Regions from separate parts of the Bacillus sp. 37MA genome, predicted to be linked through region 1. Evidence: riboswitches for the same ligand, from Rfam matches in the RefSeq annotation. Region 1 holds a riboswitch; each other region holds the start of a gene.
What was found. Region 1 has a riboswitch for S-adenosylmethionine ahead of A3M5_RS0120475 (bifunctional homocysteine S-methyltransferase/methylenetetrahydrofolate reductase). Riboswitches for the same ligand answer to the same signal wherever they lie in the genome.
Positions count from the first base shown of each region.

Region 2: linked by a shared signal. The riboswitch ahead of A3M5_RS0102500 (methionine biosynthesis PLP-dependent protein) and the one ahead of A3M5_RS0120475 (bifunctional homocysteine S-methyltransferase/methylenetetrahydrofolate reductase) in region 1 are both predicted to bind S-adenosylmethionine.
Region 3: linked by a shared signal. The riboswitch ahead of A3M5_RS0113670 (methionine ABC transporter ATP-binding protein) and the one ahead of A3M5_RS0120475 (bifunctional homocysteine S-methyltransferase/methylenetetrahydrofolate reductase) in region 1 are both predicted to bind S-adenosylmethionine.
Region 4: linked by a shared signal. The riboswitch ahead of metK (methionine adenosyltransferase) and the one ahead of A3M5_RS0120475 (bifunctional homocysteine S-methyltransferase/methylenetetrahydrofolate reductase) in region 1 are both predicted to bind S-adenosylmethionine.

Region 1 is NZ_KB889752.1:3,718,806-3,723,621, forward strand. It holds gene metH (methionine synthase) at 1-1,063, opposite strand, end outside; gene A3M5_RS0120475 (bifunctional homocysteine S-methyltransferase/methylenetetrahydrofolate reductase) at 1,044-2,903, opposite strand; SAM riboswitch class I at 2,990-3,101, opposite strand; gene A3M5_RS0120480 (hypothetical protein) at 3,172-3,879, opposite strand; gene A3M5_RS0120485 (ATP-binding cassette domain-containing protein) at 3,876-4,739, opposite strand; gene A3M5_RS0120490 (GntR family transcriptional regulator) at 4,736-4,816, opposite strand, start outside.
Region 2 is NZ_KB889752.1:459,762-464,577, reverse strand. It holds gene A3M5_RS0102510 (GlsB/YeaQ/YmgE family stress response membrane protein) at 1-80, shown strand, start outside; gene metC (cystathionine beta-lyase) at 123-1,274, opposite strand; gene A3M5_RS0102500 (methionine biosynthesis PLP-dependent protein) at 1,279-2,379, opposite strand; SAM riboswitch class I at 2,442-2,548, opposite strand; gene A3M5_RS0102495 (substrate-binding domain-containing protein) at 2,607-2,894, opposite strand; gene A3M5_RS0102490 (hypothetical protein) at 3,069-3,344, shown strand; gene A3M5_RS0102485 (diacylglycerol/lipid kinase family protein) at 3,380-4,291, opposite strand; gene A3M5_RS0102480 (FixH family protein) at 4,328-4,816, opposite strand, start outside.
Region 3 is NZ_KB889752.1:2,447,268-2,452,083, reverse strand. It holds gene A3M5_RS0113690 (arsenate reductase family protein) at 1-14, shown strand, start outside; gene gcvH (glycine cleavage system protein GcvH) at 86-469, shown strand; gene A3M5_RS0113680 (hypothetical protein) at 564-920, shown strand; gene A3M5_RS0113675 (thioredoxin family protein) at 923-1,231, shown strand; SAM riboswitch class I at 1,308-1,412, shown strand; gene A3M5_RS0113670 (methionine ABC transporter ATP-binding protein) at 1,486-2,511, shown strand; gene A3M5_RS0113665 (methionine ABC transporter permease) at 2,504-3,172, shown strand; gene A3M5_RS0113660 (MetQ/NlpA family ABC transporter substrate-binding protein) at 3,202-4,053, shown strand; gene A3M5_RS0113655 (YuzK family famiily protein) at 4,378-4,557, shown strand; gene sufC (Fe-S cluster assembly ATPase SufC) at 4,733-4,816, shown strand, end outside.
Region 4 is NZ_KB889752.1:2,334,912-2,339,727, forward strand. It holds gene A3M5_RS0112910 (gamma carbonic anhydrase) at 1-505, shown strand, start outside; gene metK (methionine adenosyltransferase) at 661-1,857, opposite strand; SAM riboswitch class I at 1,978-2,088, opposite strand; gene pckA (phosphoenolpyruvate carboxykinase (ATP)) at 2,419-4,002, shown strand; gene A3M5_RS0112925 (DUF2584 domain-containing protein) at 4,041-4,283, opposite strand; gene A3M5_RS0112930 (alpha/beta hydrolase family protein) at 4,283-4,816, opposite strand, start outside.

The DNA of each region.
Region 1 (4,816 bases):
TCAACCGTTTAAATTTACGTGAACCGATCACATTCGTACGTTCACCGATGAAAAGAGGACGCATGGAATCATCATATAAAAGCGGCTCAATACCGGAAACGGCGTGGCCATGAGGATTCTCAGGAGTTGTACGCGGCGCTTTATCTTTTACTACTTCGCGCATGACACGAATATGTTCCGGTGTCGTGCCGCAGCAGCCGCCCACAATATTTAACCAGCCTTTATCGGCAAATGCTCCGAGCTTTTTGGATAACGATTCAGGTGATTCGTGATAATTACCTTCTTCATCCGGAAGACCGGCATTCGGGTAACAACTTACATAGCTTGTTGCCAGATCAGAGAGAGAACGGATGTGGTCGGTCATAAACTCTGGACCTGTCGCACAGTTCAATCCAACTGACAAAGGTTTAATATGTTCAATTGAAATGTAGAACGCTTCAATATTTTGTCCGGCAAGTGTTGTGCCCATCGGCTCAATTGTGCCAGAAATCATGACTGGCAATTCTTTTCCGGCTGCGTCAAACGCCCGTCTAATCCCAAGAGTGCCTGCTTTTACATTCAGCATATCTTGACTTGTTTCCATTAAAATCAGGTCAGAACCGCCTTCAATAAGTGCTTTCGCCTGTAATTCAAAGTTATCGACGAGTTCGTCAAATGTAATGCCTCCTGTAACGGACAACGTCTTCGTCGTTGGTCCAATGGCACCGGCAACGAATCGCGGCCATTCTGGTGTCGAAAATTCATCGACGACCTTGCGGGCAATTTCAACAGCACGTAAGTTAATTTCATACGCTTTATCGCCAAGATCGTATTCATTTAGTACGACAGGCGTTCCGCCAAATGTATTTGTTGCAATAATATCTGCACCCGCTTCTAAGTATTCACGGTGAATACGTTCAAGCACTTCCGGTTTTGTTAAATTCAAGTTCTCGTTACAGCCATCGTATTCTTCCCCACCGAAATCTTCCGGCGTTAAATTGGCGTTTTGCAGCATTGTTCCCATTGCTCCATCAATCAGGAGTATTCTCTTTTGAAGTTCTTTCTCAATTTGATGAGTCTGCATGAACAATCCCTCTCTCTTTTAGTGCATCCAGTTCATTTATATAATGAATTAATTCCATAGACATATCATAACGTAAAAACGGCGTAATAATGTATATTCCGTTAAAAATTTGTGTTGCTGTATCAAGCAGTTCTTTCGCAATCTGTATACCTTCTTTGGCAGCACGCTCTTGATCATCACCGCATGCACGCATTCTCTCAAGTGTCTCATCTGATAATTTAATACCGGGCACTTCATGGTGCAGAAATTCCGCATTGCGCATACTTGTTAATGGCATAATTCCGATGAATATAGGTGTTGATAAATGTTTTGTGGCTTCATATACGTCAACAATTTTTTCTTTCGTAAATACAGGCTGTGTAATAAAATAATCCGCACCGCATTCAATTTTTTTCTCCAATCTTGTCACGGCTCTTTCAAGAACACGGACGTTTGGATTGAACGCCGCCGCAACGGAAAAATTAGCTTTCTTTTTGAGCGGTTTACCAGAAAATGAAATCCCATCATTCAACTGTTTAATAAGCTGAATGAGTTCAGGGCTTGATACGTCATAGACATCTGTCGCACCTGGGAAGTCGCCTATTTTTGTTGGATCCCCCGTAATCGCAAGCACGTCATGAAGACCGAGCGCGTCAAGCCCCATTAAATGAGACTGCAGACCGATTAAATTGTGGTCACGGCACGTAATATGGACAAGTGAGCGGACATCATGTTGTAATTTTAATGTTGCACCCATCGCCATATTGCTGATCCGTGGAGAAGCAAGCGAGTTGTCTGCCATTGTGACGGCATCAACACCTGCGTCATACAATTTATTCGCACCTTCAATGAATTTTTCTGTGAGCAATGTTTTTGGTGTATCAAGTTCAACGATCACAGTTCGCTCCGTTTTCGCTTTTTCACAAATCGATACATCTGTGCTAGGCTTTGCTTCTTGAATGACAATCGGTTTTTTCGTTTTTACCTTTTTCTCCGTTAAAGGAGGAAGACCGACCAGCCGTTTTTTGGCTGCTTCTATATGTTTCGGCGTCGTACCGCAGCATCCGCCAATTAACCGGACGCCTTCGTTTCTTAAAAGGACGGCAGCACGGCCAAAATAATCCGCTTCTGATTCATAAACGATCCGGCCGTCTTCCACATCAAGAAGACTTGCATTGGGAGACGCGGATAGGAATGCTTTTTCAGGCAGTGTTACGCCTTCAAACGCTTGAATCGTATGGAAAGGGCCGAGACGACAGTTAACGCCAACAACATCAGCGCCAATTCCTTCAAGACGGTGCAATGCCTCATTTAAGGATAATCCATTTTGCAAAACACCAGGCTCATGCATGGAAACTTGAGCAATAATTGGAACATCACTCATTTCGCGTAAAACCTTTACAGATTCAGACAATTCTTCAAAATCGTAATATGTTTCAAATAAAATACCATCAGGGTCACCAGAGAGAAGACTTTCTGCTTGTTCACGGACCGAGGCGATAATTTCTGCATTTGTTGCGGTGCTTTTGCGGATCCCGCGAATACCTCCGATTGTACCGAGAACGAACTGTCCACCTGGTGCAGCAGCCTTTTTGGCAATCTCGATCGCCGCTGCATTCAATTCACGTGATCGGTTTTCAATGCCATAACGGGCAAGCTTAATCGCATTGGCCCCATACGTATTCGTTTGAATAACATCAGCACCTGCTGCAATGTAGTCTTTATGAATTTTTTCAATGATTTCGGGCTTTTCTGTATTTAATTCTTCATAGCAAAAGTCAATGCCATGTGAATATAAAAGCGTGCCCATCGCTCCATCAGCGGTAAGCACGTCTGTTTTGAGCCTGTCAAGTAATGTCATATTGTAAACGTCCTCTCTATATTTGAACTGAAAAAAGCCTTCCTAAATGCAAGAAGGCTTTTCAACATGTATGTGTTGTCCGTTCCTTCTCATCTTCCAGACTTAAATTTAGTAGTCTGCTGGATTTAGCACCTGACCTGTCTCGGCTGGTTGCTGAAGCGTCCGTGGGCCAGTACCCTCAGCTTCTCTTGATAAGAATAGGCTATTAAATTATATGAATAATTAAAATTATCATATCGTGTCGTATCGGTTCAGTCAAGAACAATTTTCACTGTATAGACGGGTGAATCGACGTTTTTCGAATGATCAGCCAAGTAATAAAAAAACAAATAACGCCAAGGAAAAACAAGATAACAAAATCCATCAAGATGGCATTGCTAGAATCACTGAAAAGAAATGATCCGATTTTTGTTTGAATAGAAGCGTTCATCAATATCAGACCACAAAAAGCTAAAAACGAAAGACCAATCGTTTTGCCGAATCGAAAGAAGATTGCTCCGATTAAAAATGCTGTGGCGAGACAAAAGAAAGAGAGTAACATGTCAACAACCGTTGCGGTCAAAAAAGAAGGGGATGTTGACAGTAAATCTGATAATCTGAAAAAGTGAACGGTTTTCAAATTCAAAAGGTCTTTTGTCACCAGGATGGCCAATTCCACTAAAATCGTGTGAATAACTGCCATTATAATCGAAGTAACGAGAAACGAAAGCCCGATACCGGCTAAAAACTGATTGCGGGTGGCGCCGCGTTGTATACAGTACGACATGCTGTCTTTTACGGCAATAAATCCGGTAATCGTCAAATAAGCGAATAACGCAATCGATGTGCCGCCCATATACACTTCGCCGTCGGTAAACGAATAAGCAGAGATAATGGAAAGCAGCACGGTGCTGCCGAGAATGATCCAAAACACACTGGCTGCTTTTTTCGTTCCAGTCCATTCGTAGTGAATAACCGCTTTTATATTGTTCATCATTTTTTACCTCCTGTGCGAGAATCGGTTAAGTGAACCATTAGCTCTTGAATCGGAATTGAATCTGTGTCAAGACGGTACAGTTCCGCTTCATGGCGGTTCCATTCAGAACCATATACGTAAGCTGTTATGCGTCCGGCAAATTCTTTACGATGGATGGGTGCTTTTCCATTCAAGTATTCTGTCACATCTTTTTTCGTCCCGGTAATCGAAAAGCTCATCGAACGTAATGTTTCCACGTCTTGATGAAGAAGAAGGGCCCCCTTATGAATGATAAACACATCTTCAAATAATTTTGCTGCTTCATCAATGAGATGGGTAGAGAGGATGAACAGACGTGGCTGGCGTTCGTATTCTTCTATTAATAAATCATAAAAACGGCTGCGCGCGGCGGCATCGAGTCCGATGTATGGTTCATCGAAAATCGTCACTGGTGAATAGCTGGCCAGTCCAACCGTAATGCCGAGCCCCGACTCCATTCCTTTGGACAAGCTTTTTACTTTTTTGGATTTTTTTAAATGAAAGAGTTCAAGGAGTTCTTCTGCCCGCTTTTGATCCCAATTTGGATAAAAGAGGGATGCAGACTTTAATGTTTCTCTAATCGCAAAATCTTTTTTGAAATTTCCGCTTTCATTGATCAGACAGACATTGTTTGGCTGTGCGAATGGTGATGATCCATTTACAACGATTGATCCATTATCCGGAAAAATGCAGCCGGCCATCATATTAAGTGCCGTTGTTTTACCGGCTCCGTTTCGACCGAGCAGTCCAACAATTTTGGGTCCGTTCATTGTGAAAGATAGGCTGTTTAATGCTGTCTGTGATCCGAATTTTTTCCTCACGTTATCGAATTGAACGTTCATGACGAGTGTCCTCCTTTTTTAATCATCGATTCAAGTTCTTCCTGGGAAATATCCAGCTTGGTTGCTTCATTGATAAG
Region 2 (4,816 bases), 3.3 Mb from region 1:
CGATTATTCCAGCTTTAATCGGTGCGGTTATTCTCGTTGCTATCGTAAGCTTCATCCTTAAAAGAATGCGTCATGCCTAATCACAAAAAAGTGTCACTCCGCTCAGGCGGGTGACACTTTTTTTATGTTAATGTTTGAAATGCTTGGTCAAAGTCACGGATTAAATCATCCGGCGATTCAAGACCTACTGACAAACGAAGAAGACCGTCTGTTATGCCACGTTTATTCCGTTCTTCTGGCGGCATCGCGGCGTGAGACATTTTTGGCGGATACGATAAAATTGATTCAACCGCACCAAGACTTACGGCAAAAACCGGAATCTTTACATTGGCGCTAAACTGACGAACAGCGTCTTCATTTTCAAGTTCAAATGATAAAACAGCGCCTCCCCCTGATGCCTGGCGGAAATGTATAGAATGACCTGGATGAGCAGCCAGACCTGGATAATACACATTTTTCACGCGCGGATGCGAAGCTAAATAATTTGCTATTTCAGCCGCACCTTTTTGTGATTGTTCTAGCCGGACAGACAATGTTTTTAATCCACGCAGTACGAGCCAGCAGTCCTGTACTCCTAATACGGCACCAAATGAGTTTTGAAGCGCATAAACCTTTGATGCGATGTTTTCATCCTTTGCGACAGCAAGACCTGCTAACACATCGCTATGGCCCGATAAGAACTTCGTTGCACTGTGTAAAACAAGGTCGACTCCGAATTCGATTGGACGCTGCAATACAGGCGTTAAAAACGTGTTATCAAGGAATGTTAGACAGTCATTTGCTTTCGCAAGTTTGACGATCCCTTCAATGTCGGTCACTTTTAAAAGAGGATTGGACGGTGTTTCCATGTAAATAACTTTCGTATTTGGCTGAATCGCTTTCGCAACTGCATCGAGATCCGTCATATCAACGAATGTATGTTCAATACCGAATCGTGTCAATACCGCTGTTACCATGCGGAATGTGCCGCCGTATACGTCTTCTGTTACGACGACATGATCTCCTTTAGATAATAGAAGAAACGCGGTTGAAATCGCCGCCATGCCGGATGCAAACGCAAATCCGCGTACGCCTCCTTCTAGTTCCGCAATCGCCGCTTCAAGTGTTTCACGCGTCGGATTTCCAGACCGGCTGTAATCGTACTGGCCAAATGAATCAAAATCGGATTGGTGAAAGGTTGATGCGTGCTGAATCGGTACACTAACTGCCCCTGTATGCGGATCAAATTTATGGCTGTTATGAAGCAATTTTGTTTGAAATGTATAGTCGCTCATCTAATCATCCTTTCATCTTTTCAAATGCTTGCGTTAAATCCCCCATCAAATCTTCCACGTGCTCAATACCGATTGAGAAACGCAGAAGCTTATTACAGATACCATTTGCGATTCGTACATCTTCAGGAATATCCATATGTGTCTGCGTCGCAGGATACGTAATGAAGCTTTCTACGCCCCCAAGGCTTTCCGCAAATGAAATTAACTTCATATTTCGCAAAAATGTATTGACCCATTCTTCCGATTTTAAACGAAATGAAAGCATCCCACCTTGTCCGGGATATAACACATCTAAAATATCATCGTGTGTTTCTAAAAACGCAGCGATTTTTTGCCCATTTTCCGTGTGCTGCTTCATACGCAGGCTGAGCGTTTTCATCCCGCGGGCAAGCAGCCAGGAATCAAACGGTGACAGCACCGCACCAATCGCATTTTGAAATTCAAATACTTTTGCCGAGAGCTCTTCTCCTTTTACTGCGATAAGTCCAGCAAGTACATCATTGTGACCGCCTAGATATTTCGTCGCGCTATGGAGAACGATGTCAGCCCCTTGCTCGATCGGACGCTGCAGCACCGGTGTATAAAACGTATTATCAACAATTAAAATTAAGTTATGTTCTTTTGCAAAAGAAGCAACTGAAGCAATATCTGTTTCCTTCATTAATGGATTCGTTGGTGTTTCTAAGAAAATGGCTTTCGTTTTATTTGAAACGTGCTTTTTCGTTTTAGTCAAATCCTCAAAGCTGTCGTATGTAAATGCCAGGCCGAACTTTTTCCATCCTTTTTCAAACAGACGGTATGTGCCGCCATACAGATCAGCTGAAACGAGAAATTCATCACCCGGCTCAAATAAAGATAGCAGCGTATGAATGGCTGCCATGCCAGATGAAAAAGCAAAACCTGCATCCGCTCCTTCCAGGTCTGCAATCGCTTTTTCAACGACTTCACGTGTCGGATTGCCAGTACGTACATAATCGTACCCCGTTGACATACCGATCCCTTCGTGACGGTACGCTGTAGAAAAATAAACAGGCGGATTAATTGTACCTGTTGGATTATTTGTCCGGTTGCCAATTTGCGCTAATTTCGTTTCAATATTTGTCATCACTATCGCTCCTTTTCATAAAAAAACAAGCCTTCATGGAAGAAGGCTTGTTTTTACACTTCTTCTCATCTCCCGGACGGTGTCGGTCCGCTGGATTTAGCACCTTTGCCCTGCGAGGCCGGTTGCTGAAGCATCATCGGGCCAGTCCCTCCGCTTCTCTTGATAAGGTATGTTTAATTAGTCTTATTTTTTAAATGTACAGGAAAATGAGCTCAATGACAACCTTTTTATTGTATAAATTGTTTGTCAATCAATGCAGCAAATTCCTTTACCACTTCTTCATTAATATCTGCTGTATACGTAATCCGTTTCCATGCGCTGTCAACGATATCTACAGGCAGTTCCTGTTTCGTCGTTTCTTTAATATCTGCAATCGTTAACGTTTTTGTTTCATCCGGGTTACTATTAATAAAGTCAATCGCTTTTTCATGGACACTAACAATTGATTGAACAAGCTCAGGGTTTTTCTCTATTTTATACGTGTTATACTTTGAAATTGTCAACAGCTGTGACAATATCGAATAAAAAACTCATCTTTCTCAATTCTTTATGTATAAACAAAAGTTTACAGCATATAAATATGGAGATTATAAATTTTCTTTAATTAAATATTAATCTTTTGTAAATTTTATGTTAAGATATATACATAAGTATTGACAAATGGATTGGAGGAAGGAGTGTCATGTGTTATGACAGTAGCTGAATTTTTTGGAGGAGTCGAATATTCTGTTACACAATTTGCTGTGCAGCTTACGAAAGAAACAGAGGAGAAAATCGCAAAGCGCGAATTGTTTTACAAAGATCAGATTACCCGCTACATTGATCACCGCGCAACATTATTCATCCAATCATTACCCCTCACTTTGGCCGTCTCAGCGGTAATGAAAAAAGAAATAAAAACACATGTTCTTTTTAAGCTGAAACCGGTTATGAACCGTCATATCGTATTCCAGGTAGTAAACTAAAAAAGAGACGCTTCGCAAATTGCGAAGCGTCTCTTTCATGTTGTTAAAATAAGATGGAGTGCTTTTGCATGAACAGTAACTTGAACCGGGGTTGTACCGATCTGTTCCCCATCGACCATAATGGAAATCGGTCTATCAGTATCGATTTTCACGACTTTCCCTTTTTTATAGGTAACACCCTGCTTCAAAACAGGGGTACCACGCAATAGTGCCGGGAACAGCTGAAAGAGAATATTTCTCCGCTTCACTGTATGAAGCATCGTTACATCTAATACACCGTCTATCGGGTGTGCATACGGACAAATAACGAGTCCCCCGCCGTAAGATGATGTGTTTCCGCAGGCAAGTAGCCACGTTTCATCTGATACGAACTTGTCATTGTCAATCATGATTGTGCTTTTAAATGGTTTAAATAACAGTGACGATAAAATCGTTCCGATCATATAAGTAAATGAACCGGCCCCTATCTTATTAAACCACTTTTTATAAAATGCTCTATTTATACGCTCCGCAATATCTGCGTCAAGTCCTGCTCCTGCGACCGTTAATCCATAGCTCGTATTCACTTTCATTACATCAATCTGTTTTCGTTTGCGGGCGGTAAGCAACTGATCTACAAATTGACCTGGATGATCCGTTAAACCGAAAATGCGGGCGATATCATTTCCTGAACCTGCTGGTAAAACAGCGATCGCTGTATCCGTATAGACAACATCCTGCAAAATAGCATTGACTGTTCCATCACCGCCAATGACCACTACGGCTTTTACTTTAACTTCCTGCATTTTTTGCCAGACAAATTCACGTGCCGATGCTTCCGAACCGCCGATCAGTGCATCGTACTGGACGTGCTTCTTTTTTAAGTGCCGTTCCACTTTTGTCCAAAGTGACCGGGCGTTCCCACTTCCTGATGATGGGTTGACAATAATAAGGTAAATATGGACCACTCACTTCTTTATGACAAGTATGACTTGAGTTGTTTATTATTTCACATCCACTTGATGCTCTTCATGTTCATGTAGTCCTTCGTCATTTTCAACATGAACTTTCACGGTGAACGCACCTGCTTCTGTAAATGTGTAGGCAGCTGTATATTCGCCTGGACTCGTTTCTTCCGCATCAGCCCATGTATGTTTTTCAGTATTGCTGTTGTTCCAAATCTCATAGCGGACTTGGGCTTTTTCCAATGGAGCTCCTTCATTTTCCAAATGGGCTGTTAGAATCGTTTCTTTTTCAGCTTCCACACCGTCAGGCTCCATAAAATGCATAGAAAAGCCTGTCTCACTTTCTCCATGTTCATGCTCATGAAGCTCTTTTTCTTCCTGAATAGCTTCATCATGAGCAGCACCCGTTCCAACCGTAACGGACTTTTTCGGCATCGTGTGAAGCCCTCTTGCTGTTACGTGCACTTGCACTGTAAAAACACCATCACGGTCAAATGTCGTTTCCGCTTCATACGTACCATCATTATT
Region 3 (4,816 bases), 1.3 Mb from region 1:
CGAAGTGGCAATGATGATCTTGCATTCTGTCTGATGAATCAGTAAAGTGTAGAGTATACTTATTTTAATCTGGAGGTATAAACAAATGAATGTGCCTAAAGAGCTGCGTTATTCTGAAGAACATGAATGGGTGAAACAAGAAGAGGGGAACGTGCGCATCGGCATTACTGATTTTGCGCAATCTGAACTAGGTGATATTGTATTTGTTGAGCTGCCAGCTGTTGGTGATGAAATTAAGGTTGACGAGCCGTTCGGAAGCGTAGAATCCGTTAAAACAGTTTCAGAGTTGTACGCACCGATCAGCGGAAAAGTTATTGAAATCAACGAAGAACTTGAAGACAGTCCTGAGTTCGTAAATGAATCTGCTTACGATAAAGCATGGATGATTTTAATTGAGCCGTCTGATGCGTCACAAATTGACAAATTGATGACAGCAGCGCAGTACGAAGAAAGAGTAAAAGAAGAGTAATTGCCGGGCCGGTCCATTGCCGGTCTTTTTTACTTTGCTTTTTTCCCGGAAACGAGTGAAAATAGAGTTAACAACGTGCAGCGGGGTGATGGTGATGATTCTGGAAAAAGCAATTATCGTCGAAGGGTTATCCGATCGTAAACGAGTGGCTGAAATTGTGAAAGAACCGGTAGACATCATTTGTACGAATGGGACGATTGGCATATCGCGTCTAGATGAACTTGTAGATGAATTGTTCGAGCGGGATGTGTACATTTTAGTCGATGCAGATGCATCGGGTGAAAAGCTGCGCCGTCAGTTTAAACGTGAGTTGCCTCATGCCCGTCATCTCTATATTGACCGTAGATATAAAGAAGTCGCCTCTGTCCCTCATCGCGATCTTGCGTCTGTTTTAATGGCGGCGAATATCGATGTACGCGGGGAGTTTTTAGAGAAAGAAGGATTGCCATAACAATGAAAACAGTTCAATCAATTTACGATTTTTTAGCCGCCCCCAAAGCGGCTTTATATGTGTACACGCCGATGTGCGGCACATGCCAAGTAGCCGGCAGAATGCTTGATATTGTTGAAGCGATGAACATTGATTTGCCGCTTGAGCGGATTGATTTAAATTATCATGAAGACATTGCCCGCGAATTTGCGATTGAAAGCGTTCCTTGTTTACTTTTAATGTCAGAAGGAAAACTTAAAAAGAAAATTTACGCTTTTCAGTCAGTTCCCTATATATATGAAGAAATAATGTCTCATTTTCAAATAGGATAAAAATGTAAAAAATATACATTTTTGCTGTTGACATAACTGTCATTCCGGTGGTAGAATCCATTCATATTCATAATAACTCTTATCAAGAGAGGCTGAGGGATGTGCCCGATGAAGCCCGGCAACCATCTTTTTTAGAAAAGGTGCCAAATCACACAAAGCAATGTGCTTCGAGAGATGAGAGAAAGGGAACTTTACGCACTGCCTTTCTGTTATTATCCGCAGACAGGCTTTTTTTGTGAAAAGGAGTTAACAACATGATTTTAATTGAACAGGTAAAGAAAATATTTCAAACAAAAAATGGCCCCGTTACGGCCGTTGACGATATAAATCTTTCCATTTTAGAAGGCGAGATTTTCGGTATGATCGGCTATAGCGGCGCAGGTAAAAGTACGCTTATCCGCATGTTGAACGGCCTTGAGGCACCGACGGAAGGATCTGTAACCGTTGCAGGGCGGACGGTATCAAAAATTAAAGGCGGCGAATTACGGAAAGCGCGCCAAGAAATCGGTATGATTTTTCAACACTTCAATTTACTTTGGTCTCGCACAGTGCGCGAAAATATTGCGTTTCCGCTTGAAATTGCGGGCGTGTCAAAAGCGGAACGGGACAAACGTGTGAATGAATTGATCGAGCTTGTCGGTCTTGATGGACGCGGGGACTCCTATCCTTCGCAATTGTCAGGCGGCCAGAAGCAGCGTGTAGGTATCGCTCGGGCACTCGCAAATAACCCGAAAGTATTATTATGTGATGAAGCAACATCGGCGCTTGACCCACAGACGACGGATTCCATCTTAGAATTACTCGTCGATATTAATGAACGCCTCGGGCTGACAATCGTGCTTATTACACATGAAATGCACGTTATCCGCAAAATTTGTCATCGTGTTGCGGTAATGGAAGCAGGTAAAATCGTTGAAATGGGCCCGGTGCTTGATGTATTCCGCCGCCCTGAACAGTTAATTACAAAACGATTTGTCCAGCAGGTGACGGAGCCGGAAGAGTCGAAAGAAACAGTCCGTCATTTAGTAGAGGCACACCCAGATGGAAAAATTGTTAAATTGACGTTCGTCGGTGTATCGACTGAACAGCCGGTCATTACAGAAATTATTCGACGCTTTGATGTCGCGGTCAACATTTTGCAAGGGAAAATTTCACAGACGCAAAATGGTGCATACGGAACATTGTTCGTCCATTTAACCGGTAATGCTTCTGAAGTCGACAAAGCAGTGGCGTTTTTAGATGCGCAGCAAGTAGATTCGGAGGTTATTATGTATGATTGAACAATGGTTTCCAAATGTAGACTGGGACAAAATGTGGGAAGCGACACTTCAGACGCTTTATATGACGAGCATTTCTGTCGTTATCACATTCGTTCTCGGCCTTTTGCTCGGCTTATTGCTCTTTTTAACATCGAAAGGACAGCTGTGGGAAAATAAAGCGGTCTATGGCATCACGGCGGTTATTGTCAATGTCTTCCGCTCAATTCCATTTATCATTTTAATCGTCCTGCTCATTCCGTTTACGAAAGCGATTATCGGCACGATTATCGGTGAAAATGCGGCGTTGCCGGCACTTATTATCGGAGCGGCCCCATTTTATGCACGCATGGTTGAAATTGCGCTGCGTGAAATTGATAAAGGTGTGATTGAAGCGGCAAGAGCAATGGGGGCATCCACAAGTACGATTATTCGAAAAGTGCTCATCCCAGAATCGTTGCCAGCACTCGTTTCAGGACTCACCGTCACAGCGATTGCCCTTGTGGGTTACACAGCGATGGCGGGTGTCATTGGGGCAGGAGGACTAGGAAATCTCGCCTTTTTAGACGGATTCCAGCGTAGCCGTAATGATGTGACACTGATGGCGACAATCGTTATACTCATTATTGTGTTTATCATTCAGTTTATCGGGGACACGTTCACACGAAAACTGGATAAACGATAAGATAAAATATTTTCAGGAGGAATGACATGATGAAAAAATGGCTTCTCGGGTTTTTAACAGCCGCGATCGTGCTTGCTTTGGCAGCATGCGGAGGTGGGGAAGAATCAACAGATAAAGAAAAAGCAGATTCTGGTACATCAGAAGAGGACAAAACAATTGTTGTAGCGGCAAGTCCCGTACCTCATGCAGTTATTTTAGAAGAGGCAAAAGCTGCATTAAAGGAAAAAGGATATACACTTGAAGTAGAAACATTTCAAGACTACGTTTTGCCGAATAAAGTGTTAGATGAAGGAGAAGTGGATGCGAACTACTTCCAACACGTTCCTTACCTTGAAGTTCAAAAAAAAGAACATGGCTATGATTTTGTGAACGCTGGGGGTATCCATGTTGAACCTATTGGCGTTTATTCTAAAAAATACAAAAGTTTAAAAGAACTTCCAGATGGAGCGAAAATTATTTTAAGTTCATCTGTTGCGGATCATGGACGTGTTTTGGCTCTTTTTGAAGAAGCAGGATTAATTACATTGAAAGACGGTGTGGTGAAAGAATCAGCGACACTCGATGATATTGCTGAAAACAAAAAGAATTTGAAATTCGACTATGATTATGAACCTGCTTTGCTTCCACAAATTTATAATAACGATGAAGGTGATGCCGTCATGATTAACTCAAACTATGCGGTAGATGCCGGCTTGAACCCACTCGAAGATGCAATTGCTCTTGAAGGAAAAGACTCACCATACGCAAATATTATCGCTGTACGTGCCGGCGATGAAGACAAAGAAAAAATTAAAGCACTTGTTGATGTTCTTCACTCTCAAGAAATTGAAGACTTTATGTTGGAAGAGTGGGGCGGGGCATTCGTACCGGTCAACAAATAAAACGTTAGAAACGTCTGGCTGCGAGCCAGGCGTTTTTTATGCTAAATTTTCAAATAATTGCGAATTCAAGAGGATATCGTTTATATTTTGCGAATGAGGAAATATAGAAGAGTATGCTGGACCTCACAACATGTGAGAGAGACTGAGCCGGGCTCACGGCTTTTGCGTGTCTTACCTGCACACTGTTATTATAAATACCGGAGGAACATTTGGTGCGGAGTGGAATTACTCTAAGCTAGATCACTTTTTGCTCATAATAAATGAGCGGAGCATGCCTCCAAAAAAAACGAAAAGGATTGATTCCCCATTAGTAACTCACTGAATATGAAGTACACAGAAGGCATGGAAAAAGCAATGCATGCATCCCACGGCGTAGGCTACGCGGTGTACAGTCAGAAGCATGAAGTGAGAATTGACGTCGAGCAGCAGCGTGAAGAAGAATATCTTACAAGCAGACGCATCGTTGCCGATTTTAACAGCAAACTTACCAATCACTTATCATAACCAAATGGAGAGAAGCCGGTGTAAAAAGCCGGTTTTTTTCAATTTATTTGAGAATACTAATTATAAGCAATATCAACTGTTGAATATAAATGCGATTTGTTATAAGATTGTAATGAGAATAAATTGAGAATAGAAACAATCGGTTATTAAAGCCGATGAATACGGAGGGTAAATCATGTCACAATCAACGTTAACAGTTAAAGATCTTCACGTCTCAATTGACGGGAAAGAAATTTTAAAAGGTGTGAACCTAGAAATT
Region 4 (4,816 bases), 1.4 Mb from region 1:
TCCTTATAAAGACAAAGAACCAGAGATTGCAGAGTCTGCTTTTATTGCAGATCATGTCACAATTACCGGTGATGTGAGCATCGGAGAGGAATCTACCATTTGGTACAATACCGTGATTCGCGGCGACGTCGCCCCAACTGTTATTGGAAATCGAGTCAACGTTCAAGACAATTCCGTCCTGCATCAAAGTCCAAACAACCCGCTCGTATTAGAAGATCATGTGACGATCGGCCACCAAGTTCTTTTACATAGCTGCAAAATTAGAAAAGGTGCACTCATCGGCATGGGGTCCATCATTTTAGATAATGCTGAAATTGGTGAAGGTGCGTTCATTGGTGCCGGCAGCCTCGTTCCGCCTGGCAAAATCATCCCACCGAACACAATGGCATTCGGGCGTCCCGCTAAAGTCATTCGCGATGTTACTGAAGAGGACCGGAAAGATATGGAACGAATCGTCCGCGAGTATGCGGAAAAAGGACAATATTATAAATCCATTCAAAAATGATGTACAAGATATGCTAACAAAAGTATGGAAATGAACGTTGCGTTTTTAACCTGTGATCCGATCATTTATTGGTAGATCCCATCAGCTGTCATAAAAGCATACCATCATAAAAAAAAGACTGCCTGAAAGTCAAATAACTTTCAGGCAGCTTTTTATTATTTTGCTTCTGATTTCAAAAGCTCAGCTTTGTCCGTACGTTCCCATGGAAGATCCACGTCCGTACGCCCAAAGTGGCCGTATGCCGCTGTTTGACGATAAATAGGACGGCGCAGATCAAGCATGTTAATAATTCCTGCTGGACGAAGGTCGAAGTTTTTGCGAATTAGGTCAACAAGAACTTCTTCTGACACTGTACCTGTTTCAAATGTGTCAACAGCAATCGATACCGGCTGTGCTACACCGATTGCGTATGCAAGCTGAACTTCACATTTATCCGCAAGACCCCCAGCCACAATATTTTTTGCCACGTAACGAGCTGCATAGGCCGCAGAACGGTCTACTTTCGTCGGATCTTTACCAGAGAATGCCCCACCGCCATGACGAGCATATCCGCCATACGTATCAACGATGATTTTGCGGCCTGTTAAACCTGCATCCCCCTGTGGTCCGCCGATCACAAAGCGGCCTGTCGGGTTAATGAAAAATTTCGTTTCACTGTCGATCAATTCAGCCGGTACGACTTCATTAATGACATGTTCGCGAACTTCTTTTTGAATTTGCTCAAGTGTAATTTCTGGATGATGTTGAGTTGAAATAACGATTGTATCCACACGAACCGGCTGACCATGTTCATCGTATTCAACCGTTACTTGCGTTTTACCATCCGGACGAAGGTATTCAAGCACTTCATCTTTACGTACCTGTGTCAGACGACGTGCAAGTTTATGTGCGAGTGAAATGGGCAGCGGCATTAATTCCGCTGTTTCATTGCATGCGTAACCGAACATTAAGCCTTGGTCACCGGCACCGATTTCGTCGATTTCTTTATCCGTCATCTGGCCTTCACGTGCTTCGAGTGCTACGTTTACACCGGCTGCAATATCGGGTGACTGTTCATCAATCGATGTCAATACACCAGCTGTTTCGTAGTCAAATCCATATTTTGCACGTACATACCCAATTTCTTTTATCGTTTCACGAACGATTTTTGGAATATCCACATAAGATGAAGTGGTAATTTCCCCGGCAACGAGTACGAGCCCCGTTGTGACAGATGTTTCCGCTGCTACTCGGGCATTCGGGTCTTTGTCAAGAATCGCATCAAGTATCGCATCGGAAATTTGATCACAGATTTTATCCGGATGTCCTTCTGTTACAGATTCTGATGTAAACAGGCGACGCTGTTTTGTCATGAAAAAATTCCTCCTTTAAATCAGTATGGGTACGGTACTCATATTCCCCCGATGATCCGGAAAATAAAAAAACTCTCCCGGCATAGAGAGAGGAAAGGTTGTTTTTACTCGGGCCTTTCACTCTTATCGTCCAAGGTTGATCCTTGCTCAGGTTTAGCACCTTTTCCGCGTTTTATACGGCAGGTTGCTGGGTTTCACAGGGCCTGTCCCTCCACCGGCTCAGGATAAGAGTATCCGTTCAAGTGTCAATGTTACGAAAGATCATTCATCATGTCAACCGATTTTCCTTAGAAAAAAAGATAAGTTATATGTGCAGCATCATTTGTCGCAGATGAACGGTCAGTAAATTCCCATTGAATCGGACGGAAGAGAAACTTTATATGATCCAATATCACCCTTTCTTATTAATATAGTACACTGATTAAACCCCAAAAACCAAAAAAATTCATTAAAATATAAAAATCTCTTTAATTAGTATAGATTATTAATATTAATGTGTTATACTAATTTCATCTTAATCACAACACATATAAAAATTTCGAAAAGGATGGTTGTACAAATATGAACTCTCTAACTGTTTCCAGCGAAATCGTCGAGCTGCTGAAAGGCTCAAATGTATTACAACAGCCTTCTGTACCTGTACTCGTAGAAAAGGTACTCAAACGCGCTGAAGGTATTTTAACCGCATCCGGTGCGGTTTGCGCCGAAACAGGCAAATATACAGGACGCTCTCCAAAAGACAAATTTACCGTCAAAGAAGCGGCCGTAAAGGATAAAATCGATTGGGGCTCGAACCAACCGATCTCTGAAGAAAAGTTTAATAACTTGTACGATAAAGTCCTACGCCATTTAAAAGAAAAAGATGAACTGTTCGTTTTCAATGGCTTTGCCGGTGCAGATCATAAACATCGCCTGCCCATTCAGGTCATCAATGAATACGCGTGGCACAACCTGTTTGCTCACCAATTGTTCATCCGTCCGACAGAAGAAGAGCTCCGCTCGCATGAAGCGGGATTCACGGTTTTATCTGCTCCGACGTTCCAGGCTGATCCTCTTGTGGATGGCACTAATTCTGAAACGTTCATCATTATTTCATTTGAACAACGCGTCGTGTTAATCGGTGGAACAGAATATGCTGGAGAAATGAAAAAATCGATCTTCTCCGTGATGAACTACCTTTTGCCAGAAAACAACGTATTGTCCATGCACTGCTCGGCAAATGTCGGCTACGAAGGTGATGTCGCCCTGTTCTTTGGTCTTTCCGGCACAGGCAAAACGACGCTTTCTGCTGACCCGAACCGACGCTTGATTGGGGATGATGAGCATGGCTGGTCTGCAAACGGTGTGTTCAATATTGAAGGTGGCTGCTATGCAAAAACAATTGGCTTGACACGTGAAAAAGAACCGCAAATTTACGATGCGATCCGTTTCGGCTCTGTTCTCGAAAACGTTATCCTTGATCATGATACACGCATTCCAGATTACGCTGATAACTCGTTAACTGAAAATACGCGTGCGGCTTACCCGATTCAATCAATTGAGAATATTATTGATCCAAGCATCGCGGGTCACCCACATACAATTATCTTTTTAACAGCTGATGCATTCGGCGTTTTGCCTCCAATCAGCAAGTTATCAAAAGAGCAGGCTATGTACCATTTCTTGAGTGGATACACATCAAAACTTGCCGGTACAGAACGCGGCATTACAAGCCCGGAAGCTACATTCTCAACATGCTTTGGCTCACCGTTCCTTCCGCTTCCTGCAACCGTGTACGCAGAAATGCTTGGCAAAAAAATTGACGAGCATAACGTGCAGGTATTCCTTGTGAACACAGGCTGGACAGCCGGCGAATACGGGACAGGACAACGTATGAAGCTTTCATACACACGTGCGATGATTCAAGCAGCACTTGAAGGAGAACTAAATAACGTTGAAACATACACAACAAAAGTATTCGGTCTCAATATTCCAGTTCAAGTACCAGGCGTGCCTGATGATGTATTAATTCCACGTAAATCATGGGCTGATCAGGAAGCGTTCATGGTCAAAGCACAGGAACTTTCTGCTAAATTCCGTGCTAATTTCAAAAAATTCACCGGTGTTCCTTCTGACATCGAAGTACTTGGCGGACCTAAAATGTAAATATGAAAACCCTCCTGTTCGTCAGGAGGGTTTTCATATTAATTCGTTGATTTTAATGATACAAGTGTATACGTAATGGTTGTCGTATCATTTTGCCACTCCACTTTTTCAATAATTGCTATCCCGCTTTGCTCACTGTCTTTCACTTTGTATACGGCAATCGGAATGCCTATTGGATACAGACGGTAGCCGTTCTTTGTTAATACAAATCTGTTTTCTTCTTCTCTCGTTTCATTTCCTTTCGTGACAATCATTGTGTTTAATTCCATTGGCATGCCCATCATACATTCCCCTTCCCTTTTTCTTTCATCCATACTGCAATTTTCCCGACAATTTTGCGATTTACAGCAGGTGGTATGTAATGATCATACTCGTTAAAATATAATATATCTGCCTTATCCAACTTTTTCTCAAGACGATATGCATGTTCTACGGATACGTTGTCATCAAGCCTCCCGTGAATAATGAACACAGGAGCTGTTATCATCGCTGCTTCGTTTAACGGCGTACGCCAATCATATTGCTCAGGTACTTTATTCGGACTGCCGCCTATGACACGTTTCATCATCCTACGCATATCGCTTCGTTCTTTATAGGTGAGGATCATATCTGATACGCCGCCCCATGTCACTAGTGATGAAACTGGCCTGTAAATGGCCGTTAATATCGCCATAACCCCTCCTCTTGAAAACCCGAATACGTGAACACGTCCATTTCTTACACGTTCATTGTCTTGTAACAAGTCAAACCCAGAAAATGCATCTTCCCGATCCTCCCCGGCAAAATCTTCATTTCCTTCACCACCACGGTTGCC